Regions from separate parts of the Psychrilyobacter piezotolerans genome, predicted to be linked through region 2. Evidence: riboswitches for the same ligand, from Rfam matches in the RefSeq annotation. Region 2 holds a riboswitch; the other holds the start of a gene.
What was found. Region 2 has a riboswitch for glycine ahead of DYH56_RS10920 (alanine/glycine:cation symporter family protein). Riboswitches for the same ligand answer to the same signal wherever they lie in the genome.
Positions count from the first base shown of each region.

Region 1: it holds a riboswitch for glycine, as region 2 does, so the genes downstream of both, DYH56_RS07030 (threonine aldolase family protein) here and DYH56_RS10920 (alanine/glycine:cation symporter family protein) in region 2, are expected to answer to the same signal.

Region 1 covers NZ_QUAJ01000010.1:25,773-44,782, reverse strand. The annotation lists gene DYH56_RS07040 (hypothetical protein) at 1-592, opposite strand, end outside; gene DYH56_RS07035 (cyclic nucleotide-binding domain-containing protein) at 651-1,109, opposite strand; gene DYH56_RS07030 (threonine aldolase family protein) at 1,244-2,299, opposite strand; glycine riboswitch at 2,446-2,546, opposite strand; gene thrC (threonine synthase) at 2,690-4,138, opposite strand; gene DYH56_RS07020 (homoserine kinase) at 4,125-5,063, opposite strand; gene DYH56_RS07015 (aspartate kinase) at 5,072-6,229, opposite strand; gene DYH56_RS07010 (homoserine dehydrogenase) at 6,232-7,167, opposite strand; gene DYH56_RS07005 (aspartate-semialdehyde dehydrogenase) at 7,164-8,168, opposite strand; gene DYH56_RS07000 (cyclase family protein) at 8,722-9,354, opposite strand; gene DYH56_RS06995 (MerR family transcriptional regulator) at 9,811-10,632, opposite strand; gene DYH56_RS06990 (MATE family efflux transporter) at 10,710-12,062, shown strand; gene DYH56_RS06985 (MATE family efflux transporter) at 12,303-13,628, shown strand; gene DYH56_RS06980 (MerR family transcriptional regulator) at 13,658-14,449, shown strand; gene DYH56_RS06975 (GNAT family N-acetyltransferase) at 14,576-15,121, shown strand; gene DYH56_RS06970 (DUF554 domain-containing protein) at 15,319-15,996, opposite strand; gene DYH56_RS06965 (MerR family transcriptional regulator) at 16,073-16,873, opposite strand; gene DYH56_RS06960 (YczE/YyaS/YitT family protein) at 17,121-17,777, shown strand; gene DYH56_RS06955 (helix-turn-helix domain-containing protein) at 18,062-18,616, opposite strand; gene DYH56_RS06950 (YczE/YyaS/YitT family protein) at 18,743-19,010, shown strand, end outside.
Region 2 covers NZ_QUAJ01000019.1:69,029-75,459, forward strand. The annotation lists gene DYH56_RS10910 (hypothetical protein) at 305-544, shown strand; gene DYH56_RS10915 (GNAT family N-acetyltransferase) at 611-1,156, shown strand; gene DYH56_RS10920 (alanine/glycine:cation symporter family protein) at 1,217-2,602, opposite strand; glycine riboswitch at 2,686-2,778, opposite strand; gene DYH56_RS10925 (Rossmann-like and DUF2520 domain-containing protein) at 3,247-4,056, shown strand; gene panB (3-methyl-2-oxobutanoate hydroxymethyltransferase) at 4,053-4,880, shown strand; gene panC (pantoate--beta-alanine ligase) at 4,891-5,757, shown strand; gene panD (aspartate 1-decarboxylase) at 5,738-6,118, shown strand; gene DYH56_RS16000 (hypothetical protein) at 6,169-6,312, opposite strand; partial or broken gene DYH56_RS16510 (IS30 family transposase) at 6,336-6,431, opposite strand, start outside.

The DNA of each region.
Region 1 (19,010 bases), on a different contig from region 2:
TTTTGTCACGGAGCTCTCCATCAGATCCATAATATATAGATTCAAGCACTCTTCCTTTTTTATCATATTCAAATTTGAATTTAGAGTTCAAGCTGCCCATGGAATTATAACTATTTGTTTCAACAGCATTTCCTTTGCTGTCCCTTGTATATATTATTTTACCGATGAACTCACCCTTGGAATTAAAATCACTTGCTTCAATTAAGTTTCCTTTATCATCTCTTGTATATATTGTTTTACCTGCAAATTCAACCCTGGAATCGAAGTCACTTGTTTGGATTAACTTTCCTTCATCGTTATATTTATATAACGTTTTCCTTTGAATCCGATCATAGGAGTCACGTTCTCCCTCCTCAATTTTAACTTCTTTCTCATTGAAATAGTAGTATCTGTTATCCTGTCCAGAACTACTCCTGGTACCCTTTTTAATTTCTCCAAATTTTAACTCTGTATCATAGGTGGAATATTTAACTGATTTAACCCTGCCCTTAAGACCTGAAATTTTAAGGTCGGTCTCACTTGTCTTTTTTATGCCCCCGCAGGCAGATAATAAGATGATAAAAGTCAGTGCAGTAATCATTTTTATTTTCATATTAAAACCTTCCTTTACCCATTTGTTTTTTTTTACTCTATACAAAATAATATACGCCCTACTTAGATTTTTGTTTTTCTACATAATCCCTTAAAAATTTCAAGTCTCTGGCCAGATCCCTTGCCACATTTAATATTATCTTTACAAAAAGCTTTGGATCTTTTTTGCTCATCTCTATAAAAAAACTTTTAGAAATTACAGCCAGTTTAATATCTGTTATAGCCATTGCAGATACCAATTGTTTTTGAATGCCGATGGTAGCCGACGTCCCAAACAATAAGCCTGTCTCTCCATGGGCTATTTTTTCGTCCAGTATAAAAAAATCCATCTCTCCTTCCAATAAAATATAAAGACTTTCTGGAGAATCTCCCTCTCTGTACACATAGTTGCCGGCCTCTACTTCTTCTTCGTGGATATAATCTATTATATTATGTATCTCCTCTGGAGACGTCCCGCCAAAAAATGAAAGTTGAGGAACAATATTAAAAATTATTTTCTCTAATTCTTCTCTTTCCATAATATTTATCTCCTTTCACCTTATTTTTTTTGTCTCTTCCATCCTGCCCAGCTTTTATTAAATCTCTCTGCGGCTTATTATCTTTATACCAGCAGTTTAAAAAAATCCTCTTTGAAAACTATTTTCTGAAGTTTTTAGGCTGCTTTTTTAATTTTTTCCAGGGTAGACCTTATTTGTTCTGCAAAATCCATCACATCTTCCTCTGTTATATCAAAAGATGTGACCCATCTGACCTCTGAACGTACTATATCCCAGACATAAAAGAAGTATTTTTCCTGCAGATCCGGTATTATTTCTTTTGGAAGGATGGCATATACAGTATTTGCTTCCACTTCATTTGTCATCTCCACACCTGGGATATCCGATACACTCTCTGCCAAAAGTTTTGCCATATTATTGGACTGTTTTGCATTTTTAAATCCCAGTCCATCTTCTAAAAGGGCTGTAAACTGTGCCGTTATATAACGCATCTTAGAATTTAACTGTGTGCATTGTTTTTTTCTATGGGTAAAATTTTCAGCCAGCTTTGTATTGAAAAATACCACAGCTTCTCCAAACATCATCCCGTTTTTTGTCCCTCCGAATGACAGTACATCCACTCCGAGATCCTTTGTCATCTCTTTTAACCCCACACCCAGACTCTCAGCCGCATTGAATATCCTTGCCCCGTCCATGTGGAGGAGGAGCCCGTTTTCATGGGCAAAGTCTGCTATTTCTTCTATTTCTTTCAGTGTATAGACACTCCCTACCTCTGTGGGCTGGGTTATAGAGATGACTCTCGGCTGGGAATGATGCATACTCCCCGTGGAAATTTTTAGGTAGTCCCTTACCCTTTCAACTTTCAGCTTACCTCCTGTATCAGAAGCCTTTATTCCTATCATGGGACATCCGGTAAATTTTGTAGGGGCTCCTACTTCGTATGTGTTTATATGTGCCTGCTCCGGACAGATTACAGACTGAAATGATTCAGTCATGGCATCTAAAGCCACCGTGTTGGCTCCGGTACCGTTATATAAAAAATCAACATAGATCTCCTGACCAAATATCTGTTTAAATTTCTCTATGGCTTTTTTTGTGTATCTATCCTCTCCGTATGCTTTTGCGTGACCTACATTGCACTCTATAAGCGCCTCCATTATTTTTGGGTGTACTCCGCTGTAATTATCACTTGCAAAACTTTTTTTCTCCATTTTTCCTCCTGTGATTCATAATAAATTTTTTAAAGCAAAAATAAAAGAGGTTATGACTGCAGTCTGCAGTCATAACCTCTGAAGTAGGAAATAATCCATAAGAATTTTTTAGAAGGCAAATAAAACACATGCATATATGCATATGTTTTCCTTCCTCTGTCCTTTTTACCTGAGAGATTTGTCCAGTCCATAGACCGGTTTTGCTCCTTCGGTGCCCGTTATTTTGGGTCTCTCCAGAGGCTCGTCCAGTAAGGGTCCTTATCTGCTTTGCAGAATACCTGAAAGTTTTACTTCTTCGGTGGCTTATATTCTAAGCTCTCTCCCCATACCTTCGTCCGATTTTATTTTTAGTTAGGATTATAACAATTTTTTTTAATTATGTCAACAATCTTATAAACTTCTCAAAACATCTCCCAGTTTGTCTTTCTCAACTACTTTAGTATGCAATATCTTGAGAGATTTTAATTTTTTTATATTTAACGGAACATCTTCTTTAGATAGTTTTTCCAGGGCCTCAATATTTTCAAATTCATTATTTTTTTCTAAATCAAATGCTTTTAAAATGCTGGAAGAAAATTTATAGATATTGGCAGTGGAAAGAACAACTGTTTTACGTGATTTATTTTTTAAACCTCCATTCATGGCAACTGCAGTATGGGGATCTATCATATAATTATTTTTATCAAATGTATCATAGATAGTTTCTAAGCACTCATCTTCGGTACTATAGTCCGCAGCTATAGTTTCCTGGATCTTTTTTAGAGATGCTGTATCTAACTCTAATATTCCTGTTTCTTCAAATTCATTGTAGAGTCTGTTTAAAACTTTACCATCTTCTAAAATATGATATATAAGTCTTTCTAAATTGGAAGAGACTAAAATATCCATGGACGGGCTCATAGTTTTGAAAAAATCCCTCTGTTTATTATAGATCCCTGTTTTTAAAAAATCATATAATACATTGTTTTTATTGGAGGCACAGATCAATTTCCCCACAGGAAGGCCCATTTGTTTGGCATAATATCCGGCCAATATATCCCCGAAGTTTCCAGTGGGCACGGAAAAATCTATCGTTTCTCCCAAAGTAATTTCATTGTCTCTCAACAATTGAAGATAGGCTTTAAAATAATAGATTATCTGGGGGAGGAGTCTCCCAAGATTAATTGAATTAGCAGAAGAAAGTTTAAATTTATCCAAGGATAGATTTAATTCTTCATCTAAAAATATATTTTTTACGGCAGTCTGGCAGTCATCAAAATTCCCAACAACCCCTACTACCTCTACATTTTCACCTTCAGATGTCAGCATCTGAAGCCTCTGTACATCACTCACTCCATGAGCCGGATAAAATACAACTACCCTTACACCTTTCAGATCTTTAAATCCTTCCAGTGCAGCCTTTCCTGTGTCGCCGGATGTGGCAACCAGGATTAAACTTTCTTTTTCAGCATTATTTTTTTTCCTTGCCTGGGTAAAGAGACGGGGCATAATCTGAAGGGCCATATCTTTAAATGCAAGAGTCGGTCCATGCCAGAGTTCCAATACATAGACCCCGTCTTTTAATTTCACTACCGGGGTTTTTTCCGGATGGGAAAAAGTTTCATCATAGACCCCTATACACTCTTTTAATTCTTCCTCGCTGTAGTCTGTAAGGTATCTTTTCAGTATATTTAAAGCCACCTCCTTATAGTTCATCTCTTTCATCTTTTCAATTTCCTCCAGGGAAACATGAGGAAATTTTTTAGGAACAAAAAGGCCCCGGTCACTGCAGATCCCTTTTTCAATGGCCTGGGAGGCTGTACAATTTTCATGATTTCCACGAGTACTAATATATTTCATCTGTTTCCTCCTCAAGTAAGAACAAAAGCTCTTTGTAAGTTTTAACTTCCATATTTTTACCCCTGTTATCTTCTACATAAGATTTATTTATCCTTAAAAAAATAAAGGTAAGAGCCATCTTTAAAACCATTTTTTTCAATAGTTTTTTTTCTTCAGGCAATAATTTTCGTTCCCCTTCATATGCCTCTAAAAATATTTTTATAAACTTCTTTTCTTTATCTTTAGAAAATTCTTTTATTTTGATCCAAAAATTTATTACAATAGCTAAATCTATAATAAATGGAGCATTCATACAGTCATTGAAATCAATCAATGAAAGTTTTTCTCCCATAAATACATTGTCCGGAAATATATCGTTGTGAACAATCCCCTTTGGAAGGCTGGAGAAATCTACTTCTTTTATCTCTTTATACCTTTCCATGATCAAATCATGGTCTTTTTTTAAAACAGTTTTCAGATCGATTTTTGAGATCTTATCATAAAAAAAATCCAAGTCTATTTTTCTGGTTCTTTCAATAGACCTCCCCTGGGATAAATTGTGCAGCCTTCCCAGAGTAGAACCAATTTTTCTTAAGACCTCACTATCGATCTTATTTACTTTCTTGCCGTGAATAAAATCAAATAAACATCCCATTTTTTCCTGGATAAAGATATGGTTTTTACCCAGATTATTTACAGATACCCGGGGACATGAAATATCATTTTTATTTAAAAAGTTTAAAAATTCCAATTCTTTTAATTCCTCATCTATATTTCGTCTCCCCTCTAAGAGTCTGAAAACATATTTTTTATCCCTGTCTTTAATCAGATAATTTGTGTTGAGTATTCCCTCTGGAATTTCAATGAAATCCGCATCTTTTCCCAGGTTATAAAGAGTTCTGATATCTTCTTTGTGTTCATTAGTTAAGTTAGTATATACAGCCATAAGATCTCCTATTCAAATAATTCACGATGAAAAATAGCATTGGCATTATTTAAATTATTCTGAGATATGACATAGGATACACTTGTTTGATTTGAAGAAATCGAATCGATATTTATCTCATTTGAATTTAAAATTTTAGTTAATTTTCTGGGGATATTATTGGATGCAATCCCCAGCCCGATGACAGAGATCATACCCAGATCATCATTTATTTCCAGAGAATACCCATCTTTTTTTAAAACCTTATAAAATCTCAGAGCATCTTCTTTTTCAGTCAAAATTGAAAATTTAGAATTCTCCAACTGCTGAAACAATTTTACATTGATATTATTTTCTTCCAGACGATCCACAAGTTCATCCATATTTTTAAAATTTATTTTTAGATTTGCCAGATTATTTATATTTGAGATTCCTCTCACAACTGAATTTTCCATAGTTTTCTCCTTTTTAATCCAAGTTCCTTCTCTCCATGAAAAGGCTGAACGCAGGTGGATGGGGATTTCATATTTAGATGCTAATTCTACACTCCTGCAGTGTAAAACTTTGGATCCCTTATCGGCCATCTCAATCATTTCATCAAAAGAAATATTTTTAATTTTTTTAGCATTTTTTATAATTCTCGGGTCCGAGGTATAGACCCCATCTACATCTGTATAGATCTCAATCTTATTGGCATTAACCGCTGCTCCAATAGCCACAGCACTGGTGTCGCTTCCTCCCCTACCCAGGGTAGTTATATTTCCTTCATCATCTACCCCTTGAAATCCAGTCACAATAACTATATAGTCGTTGTTTAAATTTTCCAGGATTTTTTCGGGAGAAATATTCAAAATCTTAGCATTATTATGTTCACCGTTTGTTTTTAACTGGAGCTGTGACGCATTGAATGAAACGGCTTTTTCTCCTAATTCCTCGATTCCCATGGCAAGCAGTGCTGCGGAAATTTGTTCCCCCACTGAAAGGAGCATATCCAGCTCCCTCCCCTTTGGATTGGTATTCATCTCTTTGGCTTCATTTATAAGGGAGTCGGTCATTCCGCCGGGAGCTGATACAATAACTACCATCTTATTGCCTTCATTTTTATTTTTAACTACCCATTTGGCCACTTCACGAAGTCTCTCACTGCCCTTTAGGCTTGTTCCGCCAAATTTCTGAACGACTATCATATCTATCCTCCCAGTTTGATCTTATAAATGTCTGAAATTACTGCTGCAGCTGTGGCATCTCCCCCGGCACCTTCACCATAGAAGATAGTTTTCCCTGTATAGTTTCCATCTAATTCCACGGCATTGTATACCCCGTTTACATTGTATAACAGCTCATCTTTTTTGACCGCCACAGGAGCCACCCTTATATTTAATTCTTTTCCGTCAAAGTTTGCTTCTCCCAGTAATTTATATCTGAGTCCCTGGGATTTGGCTGCTTCAACATCATCTTTAGTCAGTTTATCTATCCCGACAATGGAAATTTCAGAAAATTCCTTTAATTCTCCCCAGGCCAGATGTGCTAAGATACTGATCTTGTGGGCTGTATCGATTCCCTTTATATCAAATGTCGGATCGGCTTCAGCATATCCTTTAAGTTTGGCATCTTCCAAAGCCTCTGAATAAGTCAGTCCCTCCTCCATCTTCATCAACATATAGTTGCATGTCCCATTTAAAATCCCACGGATATTTTTAAAATTATTCACAAATAAATTTTCTTTTATAGGTGAGATAACCGGGATTCCTCCCCCTACAGAAGCTTCATATTGGAGTTTCACCTGATTTTTTTCAGCCAGGGAAAATAATTCCTTTCCGTGAACAGCCAGAAGATGTTTATTTGCAGTGACCAGGTTCTTTTTTGAATTCAGAGTGCTTTTAGAAATCTCATATGCTGCTCCTACTCCTCCTATCAGTTCAACCACCGTATCGATCCTGGGGTCATTCAGGACCTCTCTATAATCATCTGTAAAATCATATCCACTGAGATCAATGTTTTGAAGATCACAAATTTTAAGGATCTCTATATCCCCGATCTCTTTATTTTTCCTGTCTTTTTCACCTGATAAGATCTTTAAAACATTTATTCCAACCGTTCCAAGACCAATGATTCCTAATTTCATAAATTTCCTCCTTTATTTCCAGCAACTAATAATTCCGCAATTTGAACTGTATTTGTAGCTGCACCCTTTCTTATATTATCGGCAACTACCCATAAGTTTAACCCATTTTCTACACTCTCATCTCTCCGAACCCTTCCTACAAACACCTCATCTTTTCCCTTTGAGTTGACTGCCATAGGATAGATATTTTCCTTTATATCATCTTCTACAATCAGCCCTTTCACACCAGCCAGATCTTTCCTTACCTGTTCTATATCAAATTGTTTTTCAAATTCAAGATTCATCGATACACTGTGGGAGTGCAAGACAGGCACTCTGACACAGGTAGCCGTCACCCTGATATCTTTAGATAATATTTTTTTGGTTTCATCTATCATCTTTTGTTCCTCTTTTGTATTGCCGTTTTCCAGAAATACATCTATATGAGGCAGACAGTTGCCCGCTATGGGGTGGGGATAATTCTCAGGAGCCTTTCCTTTTAATCCATTTTCTAAGTCTTTAATCCCTGCAAATCCGGAACCCGATACTGCCTGATAGGTAGAATATACAATTCTTTTAATCTTATATTTTTCATCTAAAACTTTAAGGGGTACCACAGACTGTATGGTTGAACAGTTGGGGTTTGCTATAATCCCATTGTGACTCCATACCTCTTCCGGGTTAACTTCCGGAACAATGAGTGGAACTCCTTCAACCATCCTGAAAGCACTGCTGTTATCTACGACCACTACACCTTTGGAGGCTGCTATAGGTGAAAACTTTTTTGATACTTCTCCTCCTGCTGAAAAAAGTGCAATGTCGATCTCTTTATCAAAAGAATTTTCATTCAATTCCTCAACTATTATATTTTTCCCCCTATAGTTTATTATTTCCCCTGCACTTCTAGATGATGCCATCAGGTATAAATTTTTAATGGGAAACTTTCTTTCCTCCAGTACCTGTAAAAAAGTCTGTCCCACCAATCCTGTAGCTCCTGCAATTGCGACATTATATTTTTTCATGATCATTCCTCCAAATTGTAATAAAAAGCAACGTGATGTTGCATCCAATTAATTATAATCAAAATTTTTACAAATTTAAATTTATTAAGAAATTTCATAATTCCCCAGATAAATAAAAAAGTCTATTTAGATAGAAATTCTAAATAGACTTATAAAAACCCTATATTAGAAGCATCTCTTGTTTTGGATAACTAAAAGAGGTTTGCTTCTGTTTTTCGAAAGCAAACTTAGGTCAGGGTTATTATGGTTGTCATCATATTTTTTATATACATAGTTTTTTCTCCTTGTTCGTTTTTTTGAACTCTTGTCCACTCCCGGTGGATTTAGAATATCATATAAAGATTCCAAAAAAAAGTCAAATTAATTTTTTTTAATTTTTGTATTATAATTAATATTTTGCAGTCATTGGGTCATCTTAAAATCCTGGTATAATCCCTAAGAACTACTTGAATACTGATGTGAAAAGTTAAATATTTAGAATGTAAAACTCATATTTATATTAAAAAAATATAACAAAAAAGGATCATAAAAATCAACAATTATTAGGAGAGTTTCACAGTATCCTTGCAAGGGCTCTTACTGGAGATCCATCCAGACCTTTTATCTTTAGCGGAGCAATATACAGCTCAAATTTTTTATTGATCAGATATTTTAAATTTTTTAGATTTTCTATGATGATCAGGTCTTTTTTTAACAGGATATGATGGATCTCAAAATTTACACTCTCCATAGGATCTATAGATACAGCATCTATACCTATGCCTTTCAAATCAAATCCCACAAGATATCTGGCTGCTTCTACACTTAGGGATGGAAATCCATTAAAATATTCTTCCCTCTCCCAAAACTCATCCCAACCAGAATAAAATAACACAAAAGAAGCTTTTCTTATCTCAGTTTCAAATTTCTTTAGATATTTTAATTCTATGGAATCATCTGACTCTAAAGGAATTACAATTCCCCTGCCTATAAATTTTTCAACAGAAAAATCACACAATGAATTCCCACCCTCTATCATATGGGCAGGAGCATCTATATGGGTTCCTGTATGAGAATACATGGTCAGTAGTTTTTCAGCAAATCCATCTTTTTTTATTGTATTTTTTTGAATGATTTTAGGCGGTTCTGTCCCTGGAAAAACAGGCATTTTTTCATCTATAACATGTGTTAAATCTATTATTTTCATCCTTCCCCCCTGTAAATTTTAATAACTTTATTTAACCCAAGTTGCCACCTCATAAGATATTTAATTCTTCATCACAAAGAAATGAGATAAAGGGATTCGCTAAGAGATCATTTTTTAGATGTTCCCTAGCTTCTCAGTAAATATTCTACTAAGTCGTTCAACAGAATAAGTTCCGCAGTGTAACGAGGACTGTTGCTATAAAAAGACTTACATTACCTTTGACTTACTTAAATAACATCATTTAAAAAAAGTGAGTTTTTCTTTGGTTCGTTTCTTTTGCTCACCAAAAGAAATGAACCCAGTTTAAGGATGGAATCCTTAGGTTTTTTATTCTATCTATAAAAATTTATTGTTTAAATGTCTTTTTTAAGTATACCCCATCTTCTTTTTTTTTCAAAAAGATCCTGGATAAAAATCTAAATTGTGCCTGTCTGGATTCAACGTCATGTTGCTCTTTTATCTCCCGCGGTATTTGACAGGAAAAGTTATCTGGATAGTCGACCCCTCTCCCTTCCCTAAATGAACTATAACCTCATTGAAAAATTCCATTGAATCTCCAATAACCTCGTATCCATTGTCTTTTATATATTTCAGAAGCTTTTTGTAACTTTCTTCTATGGTATCCCATGTATCCTTATGTATTATAGAGGCAAACCATCCTCCTTCTATTTTTAGGCTGTTTTTATGGTTACAGGAAGTAGGAGTAAAAAAACCAATAGTCTTTACTTCCATTGTGTTTCCCAGAATGATATCCTCCTTTGATATCCTCACAAAATAATCATCTCCTTTAATATCCAGTTCCTCCCTTATCTCCATTAAATCAGAAAATGTTTTATCATACTTTAAATAATCACAGGGTTTTTCTATTTGGATAGCAACGGCTTCCATAGATTCAAGGTATATGATCTGTGGCTCGATGTCATCCTTTTTCATCATGTTTTTTATCTCGGATATTTTTTTATCTATGATAAGCTTCGATTCAATCATCTTTTTTATCTTTAGATCCACCAATCTTTTCTTCTCCTCTAAATACTCCAAACTCTCCTCAGGGGAACGGCTTTTAGTATACTCCCTTATCTCCTTCAATGAAAACCCGGCCTCCTTGAGTATGAGGATAAATCTCAGGTTAGAAAATTGATCCTCTCCGTAGTACCTGTAGGAGGTCTCGGTATCCACAAATTTTGGTTTAAATAACCCAATCTCATCGTAATAGATAAGGGTCTGCCGGGAAATCTTAAAAAAACCGGCTATTTCATTGATCTTATATTTTTTTTTCATAGAACCTCCTAAAAATACTCTTGACTATATAGTATACTATATAGTTTATAATGTATATAGAAACAAGGAGGTTACTCATGAAAAATTTAAGTTTAGAAAACGGATGTGTAAAAAAAGTATTTTTTAAGTTTGCAATTCCCAGTATAGTAGGATTATTAATTGTGTCCATGCAGATAATGATAGATGGGATGTTTATAGGGAAGATCGTGGGGCCCAGAGGTCTTGCATCGGTTAACTTAGCCATGCCGTATATGAGTACCATTATGAGTATAGTCATGATGATCTCAGCCGGAGGTGCTGTGTTGGCCTCCATCTCTTTGGGAAAAAACCAAAAACAAAGAGCAGGGGAGATAGCAACCTTTACTCTGGTATCGTATTTAGTAATAGTGGGAGTAATATCCATAGGCAGTTTGTTTATTTTGGATAAAATAATATTGTTTTTAGGAGCAGACAGGGGATTATTGCCTCTGGTAAAGGCTTATATGAAGCCTTTACTGTTATTGTGCACGGTTTGGAATCTTCCAATATATACCGAAACATTTGCCAGGGTCGGGGAAAAACCCAACTCTGTGTTTTTAAGTGGTTTTGTTTGCTGCCTCAGTAATGTAGTCTTGGACTACCTGTTTATTGTAAGATTCGGCTGGGGAATGTCTGGAGCAGCCTATGCCACAGCAATAGCTAACCTTCTGGGCGGGCTGGCACTCTTTGGTTATTTTTTTAAGGGAAGATCTCAGATACAGTTTTCTAAATTTCGAGGTGACTTTAAACTTTTAAAAAACATCCTCTATAACGGGAGTTCCGAGATGCTGACAGTGGTGTCTACGTCGGTAGCGGCTTTTCTATTTAACAGAATAATCATGAGAGAATTGGGAGAATTAGGAGTTTCAGCTCTTACAATAGTATTTTATGTGAATACCATTGTAAACATCTCCCTCTACGGGTTGGCTCAGGCATTACAGCCTATAATTTCATATAATTTAGGAGCAAAAAGAATAGAAAAAATTTATGATGTATTAAAAATTGCTCTCACAACCGGAGGAAGTATAGGTATTGTATTTTTTATCCTGATGAAATTTTACAGTGCTCCCATAGTAAATATCTTTACCAATGGAAATACCCAACTGACCCTTCTAACCAATGAAGCCATAGCATACTTTGTATTTGCTTATATATTTTCTTTTATAAATATAATATCCAGTTCATTCCATACGGCCATAGAAAAACCCCTGGAATCTGCCAGTATAGCATGTCTCAGATCCCTTATTTTTGTAGCAATATTCCTTTTTACCCTCCCATCTATTTTTGGACCCCGGGGAATATGGATGGCTATCCCCATGGCAGAAGTTACCTGCCTGATTATAAGTATATCTATGATGATGAGATCTTTTAGAGTAATAGAAGACAGGATGAGACTAGCTCCAATAAATTAGTGATTTAAAAAGGCTGCTTTCGTAAATTATAACCATAAAACTGGACACTTCTAATTGAGTGTCCTTTTTGATTTTTTTTTACAAAGTTACATTATAACCAAGGTCTAAGTGTAATGTCTATCTCTCCGATAATTATTACTAATAAAAAAAGTGCCTTGACTATGAAGCTGCTTCATAGTTTACTATTGATTTATAAACAAGGTATGATAACTCATTGGAGTTATTAAAAGGAGGAAAAAAATGATCGATTTCAAATCAGATAAGAGTTATTTTAAGGAGTATTCATTAAGACTTATATTTCAAAATGTTGTTATGGGGTTAATGATGGCCGCAGATAAAATTATTGGTACTATGTTTATAGGTGTAAACACTTTGGTGGCCATTAATCTAATTGGACCAATGCAATTGATGATATATGCCATATCAACATTGTTTATGAGTGGCTTGGGTTCGTATGCAGGATTTCTATTGGGACGAAAAGATGTAGATAAAGCCAATCAAGCATCTAGTATGACACTTTTTGTATTGGCAGGGACCATGGGATTCATAACGATAGTTGTGATGTTATTTTCAGAGAGTATTTCATATTTTGTTGGAGCAAGAGGAGAAATTTTAGAGATTACTACCAAATATTTGTTCTATGTTAGTTGGGGATTTATGGCAATGGTTTTAGCTGCTGCTCTGGATGTATTAATTATGAATGACGGAAGTCCGAGCTTTATTATGAAAGTTAATGTGTTTTCAACTGTACTTAACTTGATGCTTAATTTAGTTTTTGTAGCATTTCTAAATTGGGGAATTTTTGGTTTAGTAATAGCGACAACTCTAAGTAACATAGTGCATCTAATTATCTCTAGTTACTATTTTGCTTTTAAATGCAAAACAATAAAATTTGTCACTCCTAGAATAAATATTGAAGTTCTCTTAAGAATCCTTTACAATGGGTCAAGCGATTTTATTGGTATGTTTAGTGAAGGGTTTAAAAGATATATAATTAATATAGCAATTATTGCTTTTTTAACGCCAAAACATATGGAAGCATATTCTGTCGTTTCTATGTTTATCATAATTTTTATATCCAGCATATTTTATGGAATCGCTCAAGGTTTGCAACCAATCTTTTCAAAAATGATGGGTGCGAAGAAGTTTGAAAGACTTAAACCACTTCTAAAATACTCTGTAAAGCAAAGTAATTTCATTGCACTTGCTGTATTTCTAGCAGCCCTTCCTTTTATGAAGGTTCTTTTAGGGTTCTTCTTGAGCGATCCCGAAACAGTAAAGATTGGCTTTTATATCTACTTGACATATGGTTTAGCAACACTATTTGAAAACCTTCCTAATGCTGCAATTATGTTTTTTACTGCGATTAATAGACCATTAGAATCTATTATATTTTCAGTATCAAGAACCATATTTTTACTACCAGTGCTGACTTATTTAAGCATCTATATGTTTGGTCAATCGGGATTAATGATTGGTACATTGTCTGCTGAATGTATCATGATACTAGCATCATACAAATATCTTAAGCCACTTGCAATTGAAAAAATACAAATTGTTGAATAATAGTTTTCGAAAGACTTGAGGGGGAAAGCATGAGTGACACGCTGAAGAAGAATGAAGTATCTAAGATTTTAGGAATGAGTCGATCAACCATCAGATATTATGAACAAGTAGGTTTAATAAAACCTCCAATTGATGATAATAACTACAGAGGGTATGGAATTAAAGAATTAAAACTGCTCAGTCAGATTAGTTTTCTCAGGACCATTAATTTAGATATTGATACTATAGGTCGAATATTACATGATAAATCCGATGATTCATTTGAAATATTAGTCCAAAAGAAGAGAGAACTTAATGATTTGATTAAGTTCTATAAAAATAATGTGAAAAAAATTGAAGAAATTTTACAATATAATAGTTCAAAAAGTGAGTCTATTAATTATCAGATTCTGAAATTTCCAAATAGATACCTTTACAAAATTAAATTACAGAATGAACACCTGGATGGCTTTTATAAAGAGAATGAAGATTTTTTTCAAACGAATACCGTGAGTTTAGAAGATTGGTTTATTAATATAACTGATGCAAACGTATTTCTGAATGAAAGTAATGTTGATTTTATAGAATGCATTGAGGTTAAGGAGGATAGAAATAAGGAGTTTATGCTAATTCCAAAAGGCAAGTTTGCATGTTTTGATATTACTTTTGAAAATAATAACTCAGAGAATTGGAAAGCCATAGCCGACAAACTAAAAAGGTTTCTTTTCGAGAATTCATTTGAGACAAGAGATGAAAAAATTCTATTTCTAAATAAAGATAATTTGAATTTAAATTTTGCTGATTCAAGAAGAATGCTTTCAATTCAGGTGCCGATTGTGTAGGCCTAGAGAGATCATCGATACTATACCTAGTATAATAAATTACGACTTGAACTTATTTATCACATATAACTAATAAAATGGCGTTAATTTTGTATATATACTTATAGCGCATCAATAGGAGGAGATATGAAAGACTTTAAATCTATAGAGCAAAGGTGTAATTTTAAAACAAGACAACTCTCAGTAAAAAGTTGGATTCATCAGAATGAGGATTTAACAACTGAACAATATTTTACCGAAAAGGTTTTAAGCATATTAACTCCTCAGGTTACAAAATTTTTACCTGATGGATGGCAGAAAATTAATAACGTAGAAGACGCACAGGTATGGATAAAAGAAAGATTAGAAGAAAGTTGTTTTTTAACTGTTGAACTTATTAAAACCAATGAACTAGTAGGATTTATATTCCTCTATAAGTCAGGTTCGCAAGATAATTATTATGATTTGCGATTTGGATACCTTCTATCAGAAACTATATGGGGTAAAGGTTTGGGAACTGAATTAGTGAAAGGTTTAGCCCAATGGTGTGAAAGAGAAGGAAATATCAAATCAATTTCTGGAGGTGTTACAATTAATAACGTAGGCTCTATTAAAGTGTTGGAGAAATGCGGTTTTTCTCCAACTACTTTAGACAATGTAGTTATTTATGAACGTAAATTTAATTGTAAATGAAGCAATATAATTATAAAATGGTTCTGTTGCAACAATTATGAAAAAATTTAAAATCTCCATAAGATTTTTTATTTAATCTGCAATTCCAAATAATTCATTTATAAATTTACATTCTAAAAGGGCATTTCGATCTAATCCATCGACCTGCCTTTTTCTTATTATATCAAAATTATTGCACCGGAATCTTTATTTTCACCCTAAATAATTCCAAAAAATTTTGCTGTAAAGGGAATTAAAAGAGCTGGCAGAAAATTCAAAATCTTTATTTTAGTTATTCCCAGAATATTTATTCCCGTTGCCAAGATAAAGATCCCTCCCAGTATAGTCAGTTGATTCAAGAGCTCCGGAGTAACCAGGTCCTGCATTGCACTGGCTCCAAGGTATATACTTCCCTGCCAGAGAAAAAGTATAAGCCCTACCAATGCTATGGATATCCCATAATTAATTGAAAGAATTACAGAGGTTATCCCGTCCAATACAGCATTGGCATAAAGCATGGTATTATCTCCCCTGATGGCGCTTTCTATAGGCCCTACTATGGATAGAGCTCCTACACAAAACAATACAACTCCGATAACTATCCCCTGCACAGGATTCTTGCTACCCTCATATTTTTTGCTTATGAGATCTATCTTTTTATCCAAATTGATCCATTCTCCTAAAACGGCTCCTATCCCTATACTTAATATAAATATCAGCGGATTATCTATAAGGGTCATCCCCTTGGATATATTGGATATCCCTATGGCCATGGCGACAAAGCCCATTCCCTGTATAGTCCTTTCTTTATACCGTTCTTCAATGCCCTTATTAAGAAAACTTCCTACGGCTGCTCCTGCTACTATGGTCGCTGTATTTACTATGGTTCCCAGCATTTTTCATCCCTCCCATTTAGATTCTTTATACAATTTGAAGTATACAGTCTTCACCTGGTAGAGAGTCTATACTAAATTATTTTTTCTTTATTTCTATCCTTCTGATATATTGTTTTTCGGTAGATGATATGGAGGTGATTACCAGGGCCATCTCATAAAATAATCCCTCTGTCTCTATCTCATTATCTTTTATATATTTTTCCAGAATTTTATAATATTTAGGTGAATTTTCTCTTTTTCCTTTAAAATATATCGTTAAATATTCTCCTGCCGGCTTTAGAGAAAAATTTAAAAGATCTTTAAAGTCTTTATCGATTAGATAAACACCGGCATATTCTCTATACTCAGAATCCTGTTTCATCAAAAGCCCTACATTTCCCAGGGTCAATGAATGGGAAAAATCCGTTTTTTCCCCTAACTCTCTCACTAAAAGTTCCAAATCACTCTCTTTATAAAATGCTTTATCCACAGTAAAGATCTTATTTTCATCCATATGTTGAATCAATACTCTTCCAAACTCAGGAATTTTTTTTATTTTTTCCATATACTCCAGTCTCTCCTCCACACTTTTTTTCGCACATTCCAGCTCCTTTATGGTTTTCTCCAGCTCTTCTTTCTGATCTAAAAAAATTGTTTTCAGGAGGGATATATCTCCATTTTCCGTATGTTCCTTTATCTTATCCAAGGAAAGCCTGCTGTATCTTAAATTTAAAATATTATTTAACAGTTCAAATTGATCTGAAAAATAATATCGGTATCCTGTATCTTTGTCTATATACCCGGCTTTAAATATCCCTTTATTGTGATAGTGCCTCAATGTGGTTATGGGTATATTAAAAAGTTTACTGACTTCTCCTATACTGTATCTTATTTTCATCCCCTCCTCTATCTTTTGAATAAGCGTTATCTCAATAAGATAATCATACTATAAATCCAATAAATATACGATTGTAATTGTGTTTTTCCCAAAGATATTATGACATGAAAGTAACCTGTTCTCTAGTTATAAAATAACTTCCTTACCTGCTAAATTAGATATAGTATAAAAAAAAATTGTATGATATACTTCTTAGAAATATGATGTATAACACAAAATATATTTTAATGAAATATGGAGGAAAACCATGAAAAAAGAGATTCTAAGATATTTAAAATTATTTTTAGGTTTGTTTATTTGTTCCTTAGGAGTCATTATTATTATTAAATCTAATCTTGGATTTTCTCCATGGGATGTATTGCACCAAGGAGTATCAAAGGTCATTCACATCACAATAGGTCAGGCCAGTATTTTTGTTGGACTCATAGTTATAAGTCTGGATTTTTTTCTGGGAGAGCGAATAGGAAGCGGAAGTATATTAAACATTATTTTAGGAGGGATCTTTATGGATTTAATTCTCTCCCTAAACATAATTCCTCTAGGCACAGGTATAACCATGGGAATTTTTATGATGTTCTTGGGATTATTTGTACTCAGTCTAGGATGTTATTTCTATATGTCTACCGGCCTTGGATGCGGTCCTAGAGACGCTCTTATGGTTGCTCTCACTAAAAAAACAAAGTTTTCAGTAAGAGCAGTTAGAAATATTATTGAGATCACTGTTTTAGGTACAGGATACCTTCTGGGAGGATATGCAGGAGTGGGAACGGTTATCACCGCTCTTTTCACAGGAAGTTTTATCCAGGGAGTTTTTAAACTCTTTAAATTTGATGTGAAATCTGTAGTCCATCGGGATATAAAAAGTGAAGTTATTTCATTAAAAAGATACATAGTTAAGAGATAAATAAAAAAACATAAGGTTTATGACCGGGCAGGGATAGAAACAATAAAAATTTAATTTTATAAATTAGCTTGAAATCATAAAATAACCTCCTTCCCTGCCAATTTAAGTATAGCTTTTAAAAAGATCTAAATCAAAAAAATTATAAAAAAAAGGGGGGATGCTCACCCTTTTAAAGTACTGTATCATAGATATAAATCATAAGTTAGTTAATTTTTTCAATAGAAAAATTCAGCCACTTAACCTCAAATAAGGGATTTCATCATAGAAAAATCCTTTCTAAGTAATTAAAGTTTTTTATGATAAACATTGATATTTTGGAACCTGCATTTGACACTCTCTAAATTTGAATATTCATGATCTACATTTGCTCTAAATCTTAAGGCTTCTCCTTTTTTTAAAACCATAGATTCCCTGCCTATTTTCACCCTGAGGATCCCTTCAATAACAAATATATATTCTTCTACTTCATTTGGATGCTTTGGGGAAGGATGAACGCATCCTGGTTCTAAATCTACATACAGTATTTCAAAATTATCGTTATAGGGAAACATTGTGTAAATTTTCATATTTTCACCGCATTCCATTACGGGCTCTAAATCTATAGGGGAGACAAATTGATAATCCAATTCAGGTTCCTTCATAAATTCTGAAAAAGGGACTTTAAGACCTGTGGCAATCTTCCAAAGGGTTGTTACTGTAGGATTCGATTTTCCCCTCTCGATCTGTCCCAACATAGGTTTACTTACTCCTGTAGCAGCAGCAGCTTCATCCAAACTTAAATTTTGGCTTTTTCTTATGGACTTTAAATTTTGTCCGATTAATATATTTAATTCTTTCATAATAACTTACTCCTTAAATTTTTATATAATTTAGTATAGCACAAAATATTTTTGTATGCTATACTTGCAAAAAGGACACTATATAATACAAAAATATGTTTTAGTGTAAAACCAGGAGGTAGAATCATGAAAAAAGAGGTGTTAAAATACTTAAAATTATTTTTAGGTTTATTTGTTTGTTCCTTAGGGATAATAATTATTATTAAATCTGATCTGGGATTTTCTCCGTGGGATGTACTTCATCAGGGGATATCCAAGGTTAGCAGCATTACAATAGGCCAGGCCAGTATCTTTGTCGGACTTATAGTTATAACTCTGGATTTTTTTCTGGGAGAGAGAATAGGCAGCGGAAGTATATTGAATATTATTTTTTTGGGGACCTTTATGGACCTGA
Region 2 (6,431 bases):
TTTTTTATTTTTTATTTTTTTTAGTTAGTATGCAATTCATAAAAAGTTTGTTTTTCACTACACAAGTCTTAATTACTAGGTGAATATGCAAAGTGTTAAATTCAAAAATCTCATTTGAGTAAGGGCAGCAAAATATAAAAAATCATAATTTTAATTAGAACAAACATTTCATAACTGATGAGCTTATACCGGCAAATGTAAAAAAAATTATTAATTTTAGGAATTTGTGAACTATATAATTTAGAACTTAAATAGAGTATACTTGTAAGAAGCTGGGTTATTCTCTACATTCAGGAGGGCACCAATGAGCAAAAGTCTAGATAAATTCCACGATGAATTAAATAAACTTGAAAAATTGTTATTGCCGTTATACTCAGATCATGGAGAATTATTTGAATACTTAGATTCTATCAATAGTTCCAGAGATGTTCACGAGAAAATGAGATCAATTAACAAGATTCAGAAATATTGCGAGTCCCAGTCAAATGTAATAGACCGTGATATTCTCAATCGCATTGACCATTTAAAAGATCTTTTAAGATAATTTAACGTTTTTACTGTACAGAATAATTCAGCAGCTTAAAAAATATGATAGAGGAGGAAACATTAGATGAAGGCAAATATTAAACTTAGAAACCTGGAAATAAATGATTTGGAGACTTATCTATATTTAAATAATCCAGAAAGAGAATTTTATAAATATAATGGCCCATACTTTGGTAAACCTACTATAGAAGAGCTGAAAGAAGAGGTTGAGAATTATAGAAGTAAATTTTTAAAGGGAGAAAAGGACGTAAAATCCGGAAAGATGATTGTAGACAGCAGTAATAATGAACTAATAGGATCGGTAAGCTCTTACTGGAAATCCAAGGAGACACTGTGGATGGAGGCAGGTATTGTAATTTTCAATGAAAATTATTGGGGAAAGGGGATAGGTTATGATGCTTTAAAGATGTGGATATCTGAATTATTTAATGACAATCCTGAAATTATAAGGCTTGGTCTCACTACTTGGTCAGGAAATAAAAGGATGATGAATTTATCGGAAAAATTAGGAATGAAAAAAGAAGCAACCTATAGAAAAGCTCGTATTGTTGACAATAAATATTACGATTCTGTAAGCTACGGTATCCTGCGAGAAGAATGGAATTTTTAAAGTTTAAAAAGGCTTCCAAAATTTGGAAGCCTTAATTTTGATATTCCACTTATTTTATCACTAAACTGTTTTTGCCTTTTTTTCTTTTTTCTTTAAACCTTCAAAATAATCTTTAGTTTCTTTTATAACTACTCCGCTGAGAGCAATTAATCCAATTAAGTTTGGAATAGCCATAAGCCCATTAACTATATCAGCTATAACCCAAATGAGCTGCAGCCTTATGAATGGTCCTATGGCAATCAAGAATATAAAGACTGCTTTAAAATATTTTATCCCCTTTACACCACAAAGATATACAGTACATCTTTCACCATAGTAGTTCCAACCAAGGATCGTAGTGAATGCAAAGAAAATAATACCAATATTAACAATAAAACCACCGATACCTCCAAATGTTAGGAGGTTACTAAAAGCAGCATTGGTAACTTCTGCTCCAGCAAGATCTGCGTTATTCCATAATCCAGAAGAAACAAGCACAAGACCTGTCATAGTACAAACCACAATCGTGTCAAAGAAGGTACCTGTCATAGAGATAAGCCCTTGTCTTACACAAGAATTTGTTCTAGCAGCTGCAGCTGCAATGGGAGCAGATCCTAAACCAGATTCATTGGAGAAAACTCCCCTAGCTACTCCTGCTTTTAGTGCTAAAGCAACTCCAGCACCGGCAAATCCACCTACAGCAGCATGACCGCTGAATGCACTGCTGATAACCAAATTAAAAGCAGCAGCAGTGGCACTTGGATCCAATAAGAGTATGATTGTCGCTCCAAAGACATAGAATAGAGCCATAAATGGAACTACTATCTCTGAAACTCGAGATATACTCTTTATCCCGCCTATAGTTACGGCAGCCACACTAAGTGTTAAAAATAGAGCAACTATCAATTTTGGAACTCCAAATCCACCACTTACTCCTGTAACAATGGCATTTACCTGAGCGAAAGTTCCTATCCCGAAGAATGCAACTCCTATTCCAAATACAGCAAAAGATTTAGCCAATATCTTACCAAGCTTTTTATTTTTAAGCCCCCCTTCCAGATAGTACATGGGCCCTCCAGCTTGTTGTCCATTTTCATCTTTTATCCTATATTTTATGGCTAAAAGCCCCTCTGAATATTTTGTTGCCATCCCAAAGAATGCAGCCAGCCACATCCAAAATAATGCTCCCGGTCCTCCTAATCTAATAGCTGTTGCTACTCCTACAATATTTCCAGTACCTATAGTCGCTGCCAGTGCCGTACAAAGGGCAGCAAAACTACTTACATCTCCCTCCCCTGTATCATCCTTATCCTTTACAAATAGATATTTCAGTGCCAGTGGAAGTTTCAAAATTTGTAGCAATCCCAGTCGAACTGTTAGATAAAAACCTGTTCCTATCAGTAATATTAATAGCGGTGGTCCCCATACAAAGTTATTTATTGCTTGAAAAAAATTAAGTGTATCCATTTTAGTGCCTCCCTTTTATTATATAGGGAATTTAATTATATATATATGCATATAAACATACATAATTTTATAGATATATATAATTAAACTCCTCTGTCCCTTATACCTGAGAGTTTCGCCCATTGAGGGTTTGCTCCTTCGGTGTCCATTATTTGGATCTCTCCAGAGGTTCGTCCAGTATAGGTCCCACTTTTATCAAATAAAAGCACCTGAAAGTTTTACTTCTTCGGCGATAATTTCTTATCTTCTCCCTATACCTTCAACCGATTTTCAACTTATATATTATGCAAAATAAAAAAATCCTATAAATTATTTTTTAAAATGAAAATATATGAATCAAAAGACATCATATGTGGAATATCTATATTATATTAGTACAATTTTAAGTAAAATGCAATAGTTGAGTGAAAAAAATATCAATAATTTTTTATTACTAACTAGTCTTAAATTTCCCATAGAGGAAACTAAAATTCTTAGAGATAAAACAAACACACATCTTCAACTAACTTAACAAACAAAAGGAACAAAACATTTTATACGGCAAAACTATACTAAAATTAAAATTATTTAATTTGACACCTTTATTTATAAGTAGTAATATTCCAGCAGATAATAATACTAACTAGTTATATAATGGAGGCAGGATGAAAATTGGTATTGTAGGAGCAGGGAGGGTAGGGATATCTCTGGGAAGATATTTAAGATATCGGAATTTTTCTATCTCAGGATATTTAAAGAGGGAAGGTAAGGATCTGTCCAGGCTGGGGTGGAGATCTTTTGAGAGTTATACAGAGATAGCGGCGCAATCAGATATAATTTTAATTGCCGTTCCCGACGATGAGATCATCCATGTCTGGGATAAGCTGTCCAAGGAAAATATAGGGGGCCGCTGTGTAATCCATACCAGTGGCGCAGTCTCCTCGGAGATATTTTCCGGTGCAGAGGAACTGGGAGCAGAGGCCGCTTCCCTCCATCCAATGATGACTTTTTCTGATACAGATACGGCAATGAACAGGATGGAGGAGATGTCTCTGGTTTTAGAGGGAGACTCCCCCCAGGCAAAAAAATTAATCGAGAGATTGGGAAATAAATATTTTAGTGTGGAGAAAAAATTTAAAATGAGGTATCACCTTGCAGGGGTCTACGCATCCAACCTGATAATCCCAATGATTCACAGGGGAATAGATAACCTTCAAAGGTGTGGATTTTCAGAAGAAGAGGCAAAAAACATCCTCCTCCCCCTGGTTGAAAAAACTGTTGAAAATATAGGAAAAAAAGGGATAAAAGATTCAGTTACAGGCCCCCTCCAAAGGGGTGATCTAAATACATTGAAGGGGCATTTAAACTCTCAGGAAAGATGGGAACGGGATCTCTATCTGGCAGGTTCCAGGGAACTCCTGAAAATTGTTGGGGGAAATAAAGAAATAGAAGGCATATTGGAGGAGAAAAGATGAAAAATACAGTAGTAACATTTATTAATTCTAAAAAAAAGGGGCAGAAACTTTCCATGCTCACAGCATACGATTATACCATGGCAAAAATTATAGACGGAACGGAGATCAACGGAATACTGGTAGGGGATTCTCTGGGAATGGTGACTCTAGGATATGATTCCACTCTGGCAGTGACAGTAGAAGACATGATCCATCATGGCAGAGCAGTGGTCAGAGGAGTGAAAAACACCCTGGTGGTAGTAGATATGCCATTTATGTCCTACCACAACACCCTGGCAGAAGCAGTGGATAATGCAGGAAGGATAATAAAACAAACACAAGCCCATGCTGTTAAAGTGGAAGGGGGCAGGGAAATTTTAGATAAGGTAAAGGGTCTTATAAAGGCTCAAATACCAGTAATGGGCCACCTGGGACTGACACCGCAATCCCTGAATATCATGGGAGGATTCAAGGTACAGGGAAAGAGCGAGGAGGCCGCAAAAAAAATAATAGAAGATGCCAAACTTTTAGAGGAGGCAGGGGTATTTGCAATAGTCCTTGAATGTATCCCTGAAAAACTAGCTGATCTTGTGAGTAAAAGTATATCTATTCCTACCATAGGAATCGGTTCAGGGGGAGGATGTGACGGACAGATCTTGGTATATCAGGATATGCTCAATATGGATGAGGATTTTAAACCAAAATTTGTTAAAACTTTTGCAGATGCAGGACTGGTGATAAAAGAGGGAATAAAAAAATATACAGACCAGGTAAGGGATGGTGAATTTCCTGCTGCGGAACATACCTTTACCATGAAGGATGAGGTCTTAGAAAAACTTTATTAGGAGGAGTGCTGTGGAAATTATAAGGGAAATTGGAGAGGTTCAAAAAAAAATCAAAGAATGGAAAGATGCAGGGGAAAGTATAGGTTTTGTCCCTACCATGGGATATCTTCACAGGGGTCATGGAAGTCTCATTGAAAGGGCGGCCAGGGAAAATGACAGGGTAGTTGTCAGTGTTTTTGTAAATCCCATGCAGTTTGATAACTGTAATGACTTAGATTCCTATCCCTCCGATCTTTCCGGGGATATGGATCTTGTGACAGGATCGGGAGGAGATCTTATATTCAGTCCCACGGTTCAGGAGATCTACCCCAGGGGATTTAATTCCCTTGTAGAGGTAGAAAATTTAGATAATGAACTTTGCGGGGCTACAAGACCCGGGCACTTTAGAGGAGTCTGCACAGTTCTTACAAAGTTTTTTCTTATCCTGGCTCCTCACAGGGTTTATTTCGGGAAAAAAGATTATCAGCAGCTGATGGTTGTAAAAAGAATGGTGGCTGACTTGAATATTCCCCTTGAAATTATAGGATGTACAACTGTAAGGGAAGAAAGCGGGCTGGCTATGAGCTCCAGAAATGCAAGATTATCTGAAGATGAAAAAAGAAAAGCCCTTATAATAAATCAGACATTGAAAGCTGTAAAAGACAGAGTTATTCAAGGAGAAGTTGAGGTAGAAAAGATCCGAAGATGGGCTATAGAAAGGATAGAAGGGGTAGGGGGAGCTGTGGTGGATTATTTTGAGATAGTCCATCCCGATACCCTTCAAAAGATAACAAAAATAGAGGATAAGGCAGTGGCTGCCACTGCAGTATTTATAGGAAAGTCCAGACTGATAGACAATATAATTTTAGGGGGAAAAGATGAAACTACAGATGCTTAAAGGAAAGATACACAGGGCCACAGTAACACAGGCAGAACTCCATTATGTAGGAAGCATAACTTTGGATGTAGAACTTATGGAAGCAGCAGGAATAAGGGAATATGAACTGGTGCATATAGTTGATATAGACAATGGGGCTAGATTTGAAACATATGTAATTGCAGGGAGAGAGAGAGGAATTGTCTGCCTCAACGGAGCTGCAGCCAGAATGGTGCAGACAGGGGACAGGGTAATTATAATGGCCTATTGCTATATGGACGAATCAGAGGCAGGGGAACATAAACCCAAGGTAGTTCTTTTGGGAGAGAATAATAAGGTTGAAACAATTTCCAGCTATGAAAAGCACGGCAGATTGGTATAAAATATACGATATACTGCCTAAAACAGATATATATAAAAAGAAGCAAGATATTATCTTGCTTCTACTTCTTCCTCTACCTTTTTCACTGTGATCTTTCTTTTAACATTTGATTTTATTATTGCCCTGCCTTTTCTTTTACCCTTATTTTTGACTTTCCCTTTTATTTTAACAGCTTTTGTTTTTCCTTTTTTCATTTGATCCTCCTAAATTTAATCACCTAGATTGTCAAATTAAATGCAACACCTGGTTCTCCCCAGAATTCTTCATGGGGAGTTTTCCATCCTAAACATTTCCTTGGTCTATTATTTATTTT